DNA from 3 places in the Affinirhizobium gouqiense genome. Region 2 is predicted to be linked to each of the others. Evidence: predicted binding sites of a transcription regulator. Region 2 holds the regulator's gene; each other region holds the start of a gene.
What was found. Region 2 encodes PhoB, which activates phosphate uptake and scavenging genes when phosphate is short. Its sites were predicted from a motif close to TGTCATNNANCTGTCAT; they were not measured.
Positions count from the first base shown of each region.

Region 1: a site for PhoB is predicted at 1,830-1,846, ahead of ugpB (sn-glycerol-3-phosphate ABC transporter substrate-binding protein UgpB). Genes of this name have one in related genera too.
Region 3: a site for PhoB is predicted at 1,766-1,782, ahead of QTJ18_RS08525 (PhoX family protein). Genes of this name have one in related genera too.

Region 1 covers NZ_CP129382.1:3,155,194-3,158,472, reverse strand. Annotated here, with positions in the region: gene ugpA (sn-glycerol-3-phosphate ABC transporter permease UgpA) at 1-382, opposite strand, end outside; gene ugpB (sn-glycerol-3-phosphate ABC transporter substrate-binding protein UgpB) at 461-1,777, opposite strand; gene QTJ18_RS23265 (YraN family protein) at 1,881-2,249, opposite strand; gene rsmI (16S rRNA (cytidine(1402)-2'-O)-methyltransferase) at 2,239-3,147, opposite strand.
Region 2 covers NZ_CP129382.1:3,311,036-3,314,314, forward strand. Annotated here, with positions in the region: gene pstA (phosphate ABC transporter permease PstA) at 1-132, shown strand, start outside; gene pstB (phosphate ABC transporter ATP-binding protein PstB) at 168-959, shown strand; gene phoU (phosphate signaling complex protein PhoU) at 1,014-1,727, shown strand; gene phoB (phosphate regulon transcriptional regulator PhoB) at 1,766-2,449, shown strand.
Region 3 covers NZ_CP129382.1:55,294-58,572, forward strand. Annotated here, with positions in the region: gene QTJ18_RS08525 (PhoX family protein) at 1-1,712, opposite strand, end outside; gene QTJ18_RS08530 (acyl-CoA dehydrogenase family protein) at 2,149-3,279, shown strand, end outside.

The DNA of each region.
Region 1 (3,279 bases), 160 kb from region 2:
ACCACCACAGGACACCGGCCACGACGGGGGCCACCGCATAGGGCCAGACCAGGAGTGTCGTATAGATCTTGCCGCTGCGCATCAGGCGATCGACTGCGGCGGCGAAGGCCAGGCCGAGGATCATCGACAGGGCGGTGACCGACACGGCGAAGACGGCGGTGCGGGACAGGGCGCTGAGATAATTCGGATCTTCGAATAGACGCTGGTAATGCAGCAGGCCGACAAAGACGGTCGACAGGCCGAACGGATCTTCGCGCTCGAAGGAGGATTTGACCGCCTGTCCGGCAGGCCAGATGAAGAAGACCAGCGTGATGAAGAGCTGGGGCGCCAGCAGCAGATAAGGCAGCAGCCGGTTGTTGAAGGTGGTTTTCTTGGTGTTCATTGAGCCCAGCCCAAAAATGTCCGGTGGGAAATGCGGGGAGGACCGGCAAAAGCCGGCCCTCCGTCAGGCTTGGTTGGCTCAGTTGGCGGCTTCGAATTCGCGAAGCAGCTTGTTGCCGCGCGAGACGGCACTGTCGAGTGCCTGCTTGGCATCCTTGTTGCCGGCGAGCAGGCCCTGGAATTCCTCATCCACGATCGTGCGAACCTGGGTGAAGTTGCCGAAGCGAACGCCCTTGGAATTGGCGCTTGGCGTGCCGCGGGTGATCTGCTCGATGGCAATGTCGGAACCCGGGTTCTTGGCGTAATAGCCCTGGGTCTTGCCGAGTTCGTAGGCGGCATTGGTGATCGGCAGATAGCCGGTGAACTGGTGCCAGTCCGCCTGGACATCCGGCTTGGACAGGTAGGAGAAGAACTTGGCAACGCCCTTGTAGACGTCCTTGTCCTTGCCGTTCAGGACCCACAGGGTGGCGCCGCCGATGATGGAGTTCTTCGGCTCCTTGATTTCATCCGCATAATAGGGAAGCGGACCGAAGCCCGGCGTGAAATCCTTGGCATTGTTGATGACGCCTGCGCGACCGGCCGACGAGTTCATCGTCATTGCGCATTCCTGGGCGTAGAACATGGTTGCCGCCTGATCGCCGCCCACCGGGCCGCCATACTTGAAGAGGCCTTCATCCTGCCACTTCTTCAGATTGCCCCAGTGCTTGACCTGAACCTTGCCATTGAAGGTGAATTCGGTCTTCAGACCGCCAAAGCCATTGTCCAGCGTGCCGAAGGGCTGGTCGTGCAGAGCCGACAGGTTCTCGGTCTGCACCCAGGTGATCCAGGCCGAGGTAAAGCCGCACTTGGCCGCACCCGAGGATACGATCTTCTTCGAGAACTGCTCGACCTCTTCCCAGGTCTTCGGCGAGACTTCCGGATCAAGGCCGGCCTTCTTGAACACGTCCTTGTTATAATAGAGGATAGGCGTGGACGAATTGAACGGCAGCGACAGGATATTGCCTTCCGTATCGGAATAATAGCCGACGACCGGCGCCAGATAGGCGCTCTTGTCGAAGCTCTCGCCCTGATCGGCCATCAGCTTGTAGACCGGATAGACGGCGCCCTTGGCAGCCATCATCGTGCCGGTGCCGACTTCGAAAACCTGCACGATGGCCGGCTGCTGATTGGCGCGGAAGGCCGCGATCGCCGCCGTCAGGGTTTCCGGATAGGAACCCTTATAGACCGGCACGACCTTATAATCGGCCTGGCTTTCATTGAACTTCGCTGCGATTTCCTCAAGCTTCTTGCCCAGTTCACCGCCCATGGCATGCCACCAGGTGACTTCGGTGGCGGCAAGCGAGGTGGTCGCCGACAGCGCGAGTGCGGCTGCGGCGAAAGTTAGCTTCTTCAACATGGGTATCTCCCTCTTCTCCGGTAGGTCGGATGCGGCTGCTTAGCGTTCTTTTATGACAGCACTAATACAGTTAAGCCTCACATTGCACAGCTTTGCAACACTTTCAGAAAGCGTCCACAAAATGCCGGGGCAGCGTCCATTGCTGCATTGCAATAATATCGAAGCGCAGAGATAGAAGATGAGCGTCGCGCTGTTGCATAAGCCACCGGTTTCCTGCGGCGCGAATGCGCTGTTGCGTTGCAAGACCAACGGCATCCACCGCCTCCCCGGAAGATCTGCGGAGTTTGACTTCGACAAAGGCGACGAGACTGCCTTTTCGGGCAATAATGTCGATTTCTCCCACCGGAGTGCGGTAGCGCAGGGCAATGATTCGATAGCCCTTCAGGCGAAGAAACAGCGCGGCGAATAGTTCGGCGTGGCGCCCATCGCGCTCGGCCTTGCGACGGCGGAGCCCTTGCCTGTCAGACCGCATCGCCATCCTTCAGTTCGACCAGCCGCTGGTAGAGATCGCGGCGCGACAGGCCGGTCAGCCTTGCCGCCTCGGCGGCAGCCTTGGTTGCCGGCATGGATTGCGACAGTTCCTTGAGCAGAATATCCACATCGACGGCCGCAGGGACATCGTCATAATCCGGCGGGCCGATGACCAGCACGACCTCGCCCTTGACCGTGGCATCCTGATACTGCTGCGCCAGATCGCCGAGCGACCCGCGGCGGAACTCCTCGAAGGTCTTGGTGAGCTCGCGGCAGACACAGGCGGATCGCGTCGGTCCCAGCACGTCAGCAGCAATGACAAGCGTATCGCCGAGGCGATGGGGCGATTCGAAGAAGATCAGGGTCGACGGGATCTTGGAGAGCTCCGCCAGCCGGTCCCGCCGTCCCTTTTCCTTGACCGGCAGGAAGCCGGCAAACAGGAAGGCATCGGAGGGAAGGCCGGAACCGACCAGCGCCGCCAGCGGCGCGGAGGGCCCGGGAATGGGAACAACCTTGTAGCCGGCCTCCAAAGCGAGCTGTCCAAGCCGGTAGCCCGGATCGGAGACAAGCGGCGTTCCGGCATCCGAGACCAGCGCGACCGATTGCCCCCGATCCAGCGCCGCGATGAGCCGCGGCCCGGCCTCGTCGGCATTATGTTCGTGATAGGCATAGGGACGCGTAACGATGCCATAGCGATCCAGCAGCACCCGCGTCACCCGCGTATCTTCGCAGGCGAGCACATCGGCCCCCGCAAGGGTCTCGAGCGCGCGCAGGGTAATATCGCCCAGATTGCCGATCGGCGTCGCCACCAGATAGAGCGCCGGCTCCAGAGGCCGGGCGGCAATGCTCGTCTGCCCGAGGCGATAGCTGCGCTGCGTCGGCGTTTCCTTGTCTGTCACGTGCTTGTCCGGCCTTTCCTTGCAAACCGATGTCTTTATGGGGGAGCGCAGCCGGCAGGGCAAGGCATGCGTCAGCAAGACAAGGGCAGACGGTGAGAGGGGCGGATGACCGGCTTGCGCGAGTGATCCGCC
Region 2 (3,279 bases):
AACTGGACCCAGCGTGGCGACCCGGCCTTCATCGAACGTGCCTCCGGTGCCATCATCGTCTTGCTGGTCTTCCTGATTTTGATGAATTTGTCCGCAATCATCTTGCGTCGCCGCTACGAGCGTCGTTGGTAGAGGGAGAATTCCTGATGATGAACAATATATCAACGATGAATACGACGACTACGAAGGCAGCAGTCATGATCGACTCCAAGATTTCCGCGCGCAACGTCCAGGTCTTTTATGGCGAGAAGCAAGCGATCCGCGATGTGAATATCGAAATCCGGCCGCGCTCGGTCACGGCCTTCATCGGTCCGTCGGGTTGCGGCAAGTCGACCTTCCTGCGCTGCATCAACCGGATGAACGACACGATCGACAGCTGCCGGGTGGAAGGCAATATCCTCATCGACGGCGAGAACATCTATGATCCCAAGGTGGATCCGGTGCAGCTGCGGGCGAAGGTCGGCATGGTCTTCCAGAAGCCCAATCCGTTTCCGAAATCCATCTATGAGAACGTGGCCTATGGCCCGCGCATTCATGGCCTTGCGCGCAAGAAGTCAGACCTCGACGAGATCGTCGCATCCTCCCTGCAGAAGGCGGGGCTTTGGAATGAAGTGAAGGATCGCCTGCATGAATCGGGCACCGGTCTGTCCGGCGGCCAGCAGCAGCGTCTGTGCATTGCCCGCGCGGTTGCCGTATCGCCGGAAATCATCCTGATGGACGAGCCTTGCTCGGCTCTCGATCCGATCGCCACGGCCAAGGTGGAGGAGCTGATCCACGAGTTGCGGACGAATTTCACCATCGTGATCGTCACCCATTCCATGCAGCAGGCGGCGCGCGTCTCCCAGCGCACCGCCATGTTCCATCTGGGCCTGCTGGTCGAGGAGAACGACACCGACAAGATGTTCACCAATCCAGACGATCAGCGCACACAGGATTACATCATGGGCCGTTTCGGCTGAGGCCTTTCGCTTCGCCTGAAGCCTGCCGATCAACTCTATTCCCGAGGAAGCATCATGTCCCCCACCCATATCCTCTCGGCCTTTGACGAGGACCTGAAATATCTGAACCGCCGCATATCGGAAATGGGCGGGCTTGCGGAGCAGATGTGCTCCGATGCGGTGCGTGCGCTGGTGAATTCTGACAGCGCCCTGGCTCAGAAGGTGATCTCGGACGATGTGATTCTCGATCATGCCGAGCGCGAGATCCAGGAAAAGTCGATCGTGACGATCGCCCGCCGCCAGCCCATGGCGGGCGATCTGCGCGAGATCGTCGGCATCCTGCGCATTGCTTCGGATCTGGAGCGGGTCGGTGATCTGGGCAAGAACACTGCCAAGCGGGTGATTGCAGTTCAGGGCACGGGCGTGCCGCGCAAGCTGGCGCGGGGGCTGGAGCATCTCTCGGATCTGGCGCTGGTACAGCTGAAGGAAGTGCTGGACGTCTTTTCCAGCCGTTCGGTGGAGAAGGCCGAGGCGATCCGCCAGCGCGACGAGGAAATCGATGCGATGTACACCTCGCTGTTCCGCGAACTCCTGACCTATATGATGGAAGATCCCCGCAACATCACCACCTGCACGCATCTCCTGTTCTGCGCCAAGAACATAGAGCGCATCGGCGACCATGCCACGAACATTGCCGAGACCATTTATTACATCGCCACCGGTGCGGCGCCGGAGGGCGAGCGCCCGAAGGATGACACGTCGAACATGCTGGGTGCCGTTGCCGAATAAGGCTGCGATCGGCTGCCAATGTGAAGGATGTGTAAGACATGCTGCCGAAGATTGCGGTTGTTGAGGATGAGGAAGCGCTGAGCGTGCTCCTGCGTTACAACCTTGAGGCCGAAGGTTATGAGGTGGAGACGATCCTGCGGGGTGATGAAGCGGAAATCCGGCTTCAGGAGCGCCTGCCGGATCTTCTGATCCTGGACTGGATGCTGCCGGGCGTCTCCGGCATCGAGCTGTGCCGCCGGCTCCGGATGCGTCCGGAAACGGAGCGCCTGCCGATCATCATGCTGACGGCGCGCGGCGAAGAGAGCGAGCGGGTGCGAGGCTTGGCGACCGGCGCCGATGATTACGTGGTTAAGCCTTTCTCGACGCCGGAGCTGATGGCGCGGGTGAAGGCCATGCTGCGCCGGGCGCGCCCGGAAGTGCTCTCCTCCGTCCTGCGTTGCGGCGATATCGAGCTTGATCGCGAAACGCATCGTGTGCATCGCAAGAGCCGCGAAGTGCGCCTGGGGCCGACCGAATTCCGGCTTCTGGAATTCCTGATGGCCTCGCCAGGCCGGGTGTTTTCCCGGTCGCAACTGCTGGACGGAGTCTGGGGCCACGATATCTACGTGGACGAACGCACGGTCGATGTGCATGTCGGACGTCTGCGCAAGGCGCTCAACTTCTCCAATATGCAGGATGTCATCCGCACCGTGCGCGGCGCAGGCTATTCCATGGAAGCCTGAGCCGGCTCTCGATCCGGTTGGGATCGCGGCGGTGAAGGGCAGAGAGGATGACAGTGCCCTGCCGATCGGCCAATGGCGTCGTCACGGTCGTCACGGTCGTCACCGGTGTCGGCGCGGTGATCCGTCGCGGCCATTAGCGGCTTTCATGTCGGGATCATGGGCAAACGGCTGTCACAGGCGGGATCTGCAATGACCTGGCCTCTCTGATCGACTTGGCCGGGCCTACCTCACCAAGTCAACCTGGCTAAGCCTGCGTGACTGGGCCTGCATGAGCAAGCCTGCCTGACAAAGCCTGCATGACCGGGCCAACCCCACCAAGCCTGCGTGACTGGTTCTGCATGACCGAGCCCTGCACGACCGAGCCTCATAGGTCCGCTTCTGTCGGATCTCAGCTCGGATGCTCGATATGTGGTTGCTGGACCTGTGATTGCTGAAAATGCGAATGCTCGACTAAGGCATGATCGCGCTTCGTGTAAGCAAAAGATCAGGGATGGAGATTGCGTGCCCGGGATGCTGTCGCATCCAGATACCTGCGCCGTGGTGGGGGCTCGGCCTCTCATCGCGAAGCGGCGGCATTTCCGGAATATCAAATGCGCGCTCATGCTTCCGGCGCGAGCATGCAATGCGCCTTTCATCCCCTCCGCCAGGTCCTGGCAGCCGATCGCACTGCCCGGGGCCGGCCGTCAGGGGTCTTGCGGACCACCGTCCGCAGGACATCAGCATTTGGCCGGACATCGCCCGGAGCCGGATGCCTCGCCTCTCAGACCAGACGTTGCGCTGAGCCTGGGTCATGCGCAAGGACCAGCCATCGCGCAGCAAGCCGAGGCCGG
Region 3 (3,279 bases), 390 kb from region 2:
TGGTTATTGCCCTGGCCGGCAAAATTGCCTTCATTGGTGTCCTCGCCGTCGGTCTGGATCCACAGCAGGCCGGTCGAGTCGAACATCATGCCGTCCGGCGAGTTGAACATATTGCCTTCGTTGATGTTCGAGGAGCCGGCATAGGCATCCTTGTGCACGGCCGGATTGCCGGCCATGCAGAACAGGTCCCATTTGAACCTGCCATCGGCGTGGTCGTCGCCCTCCGGGTACCAGCGGACGATCTGGCCATATTCGTTCTTCTCGCGCGGGTTTGCGGCATTGATGGCCATGACATCGCCGCCGGCATTGGTCCGCATCTTGCCGTCCTTCGTGACGGCACGGTTGCTGTTGTTGGTCAGCGCGCAATAGGCTTCGATGGCGACCGGGTTGATCGCCACCCATTCCGGCCGGTCCATCGTCGTGGCGCCCACCTTGGAGGCGGCCTGGCGGGTGAAGACGCTGATCTCGTCCATCTTCATGCCGGTCGTCTCGGGCGTCAGCGCCAGCCATTCGCCGGTGCCGTCATCGGCAAACTTCGCAACGAAGAGCGTGCCCTCGTCCAGCAGGGTCGACGTATCGCCGCCCGGTACATAAATGCCGTTCGAGACATATTTGTAGAGGAACTCGCCCCGCTCGTCGTCGCCCATATAGACCACCACGCGCCCGTCGCGGGCAACCACCACGGCGGCATTCTCATGCTTGATGCGGCCGAGGGCGGTGCGTTTGACCGGCACCGAAGTGGGATTCGACGGATCGATTTCGACGATATAGCCGGCGCGGCGCGGTTCGTTCGGGTTCTTGGCCACGTCGAAGCGCTCGTCGAACTTCTCGTAGGCATAGCGGGTTTCGGCGGCAATGCCATAACGCTTGTAATCCGCCGGCATCTTGAACTCGGCATTGGTGGTGCCGAAATAGCCGTTGAAGTTCTCCTCGCAGGTCAGATAGGTGCCCCAGGGCGTGCGGCCGGCGCCGCAATTGTTGAAGGTGCCCAGACAGTCGGTGCCGTTCGGATCTGCAGCGGTCTTGATGAGATCGGAACCGGCGGCCGGGCCGGAGATCTTCATCGGCGTATTGTGATGAATGCGGCGGTTGAACGGGCTGTCGACGACGATCTCCCAGCCATTGTCGCCTTCGGCCACTTCCATCACCGTCACGCCCTGCATGTTCTGCAGGATGCGCACTTCATCGAGATTGGCCGGATTGCCCTTTTCGCGATGGGGAAGGTTGATCTCCGGGTTCACATATTCGTGGTTGACGGCGATCAGCTGATGGTCGCCGACCACGAAAAGCTCCATGCCGTCGGTGTTTTCGCCGAACACCTTGTCGGAGTGTTCAAGGCTCACGCCCTTGACCGGATCGACATCCGGCACGTCCTTGAACAGCGGCTGGCCCCATTTGGCGAGCGGCTTCCACGAATAGCCTTCCGGAACATGGATCGTGTGGTCGGTTGCGATCGGCACCGGCTTGAACGGGAAGCGCGAGGTCGCGGCGGTCTGCGCCTGTCCCTGGGCATGAGCCGCAGTCGAACTCATCACATTGCCGAGCGTGCCCATGGCGGCGGCCGCCGAGCCGAAGGCGAGCACGCCGCCGAGAAAGCCACGGCGGGACAGGGCCGATTCGACAACGCGGTCGAAATCGGTCTCGGCCGGCGGCGGGTTCTGCAATTCGTCCCACTCGTCCCAGGACAGTCTGCTCTTGTCGATGTCACTCATGATCGTCTCCCGACTTGGTTAGAAGCGTTCCAAATGCGGTTACTGCGGAAGCCATGACAGGCTGATGACGGAGCCGGATATATCCGCAGGCAAGGAGACTGCCGAAGAGAACCACCAAGGAGAACCACGGAAGAGAGCCGCCGAAAGCGGGCTTCGGGACAGGGTGGAGAAGGGCTGCCGAAGCGGGCGGACGAGGCTGCGCAAGAGCGGCAAGACGGGCAGGCCATGCGGCAAAACGTTTGACGTTTACGTAAAAATCAATTAGCCGGTAGAGCGAGGATCGGCCGGCGCTGGGCGGGAAAGCCGCTGTGGGAGCCGGCGATCAGAGGAGGTCTTGCGGCCGATAGCGGTGCGCGTCCCGGACCAAGGTCGGGACCTTTGCCGAGGCGGATCAAGGGACTTGATATCGGTACAAGCGATTGCGGAGGAGCATGCCATGTACAGAGCGCCGGTGGAAGAGATTGCATTCACGCTGAAGCACGTGGCGGGATTGTCGCCCGCCATTGCCGATGGCCGGCTGGGCGATCTCAGCGAGGATCTGGTGGATGCCATTCTGTCCGAAGCGGGCCGCTTCGCCACGGAAGAAGTCGCGCCGCTGGCCGAGATCGGCGACCGCCAGGGCGCCAGGCTGGTGGATGGCAAGGTCATCGTGCCGGAGGGCTGGGACAAGCTCTATCGCCATTGGGCCGAAGGCGGCTGGAATTCGCTGACGGCCGCGCCCGATTTCGGCGGCCAGGGCCTGCCGCATATGCTCAATGTCGCGGCGCTGGAAATGTGGAATGCCGGTTCCATGGCCTTTGCGCTGGGCCCGACGCTGACCATGGGCGCCGTCGACGCCGTCACGGCGCATGGTTCGGAGGCCTTGAAGAACCGCTATCTGCCCAAAATGGTATCCGGTGAATGGACCGGGACGATGAACCTGACGGAACCGCATGCCGGCTCCGATCTCGGCGTGATGAAGACGCGCGCGGAACGCCGCGACGACGGCACCTATCGCCTCTTCGGCCAGAAGATCTACATCACCTGGGGCGAGCACGACATCACCGACAATATCGTGCATCTGGTGCTGGCCCGCCTGCCGGATGCGCCGGCCGGCACACGTGGCATTTCCCTGTTCCTCGTGCCGAAATTCCTGGTGAATGACGATGGCTCGCTCGGGCCCCGCAACGACCTGCACTGCCATTCCATCGAGCACAAGATCGGCATTCATGGCTCGCCGACCTGCACCATGATCTATGGCGACGGCCATTTCGGCGATGAGCCGGGGGCTGTCGGCTATCTGGTGGGCGAGGAGAACAAGGGTCTGGCCTGCATGTTCACCATGATGAACAATGCAAGGCTTGCCGTCGGCATGCAGGGCGTCGCCATTTGCGAGGCTGCCACCCAGAAGGCAATCCAGTATGCGAAGGAACGCACCCAGGGCAAGGCGCCCGGCTGGTCGGGATCGGGCATGTCGCCGATCATCGAGCATCCGGATGTCGCCCGCATGCTGGTGACGATGAAGGCGCTGACGCAAGGCGCGCGCGCCATCTGCTATGCCTGCGCCCACGCCACCGATATGGCCCAT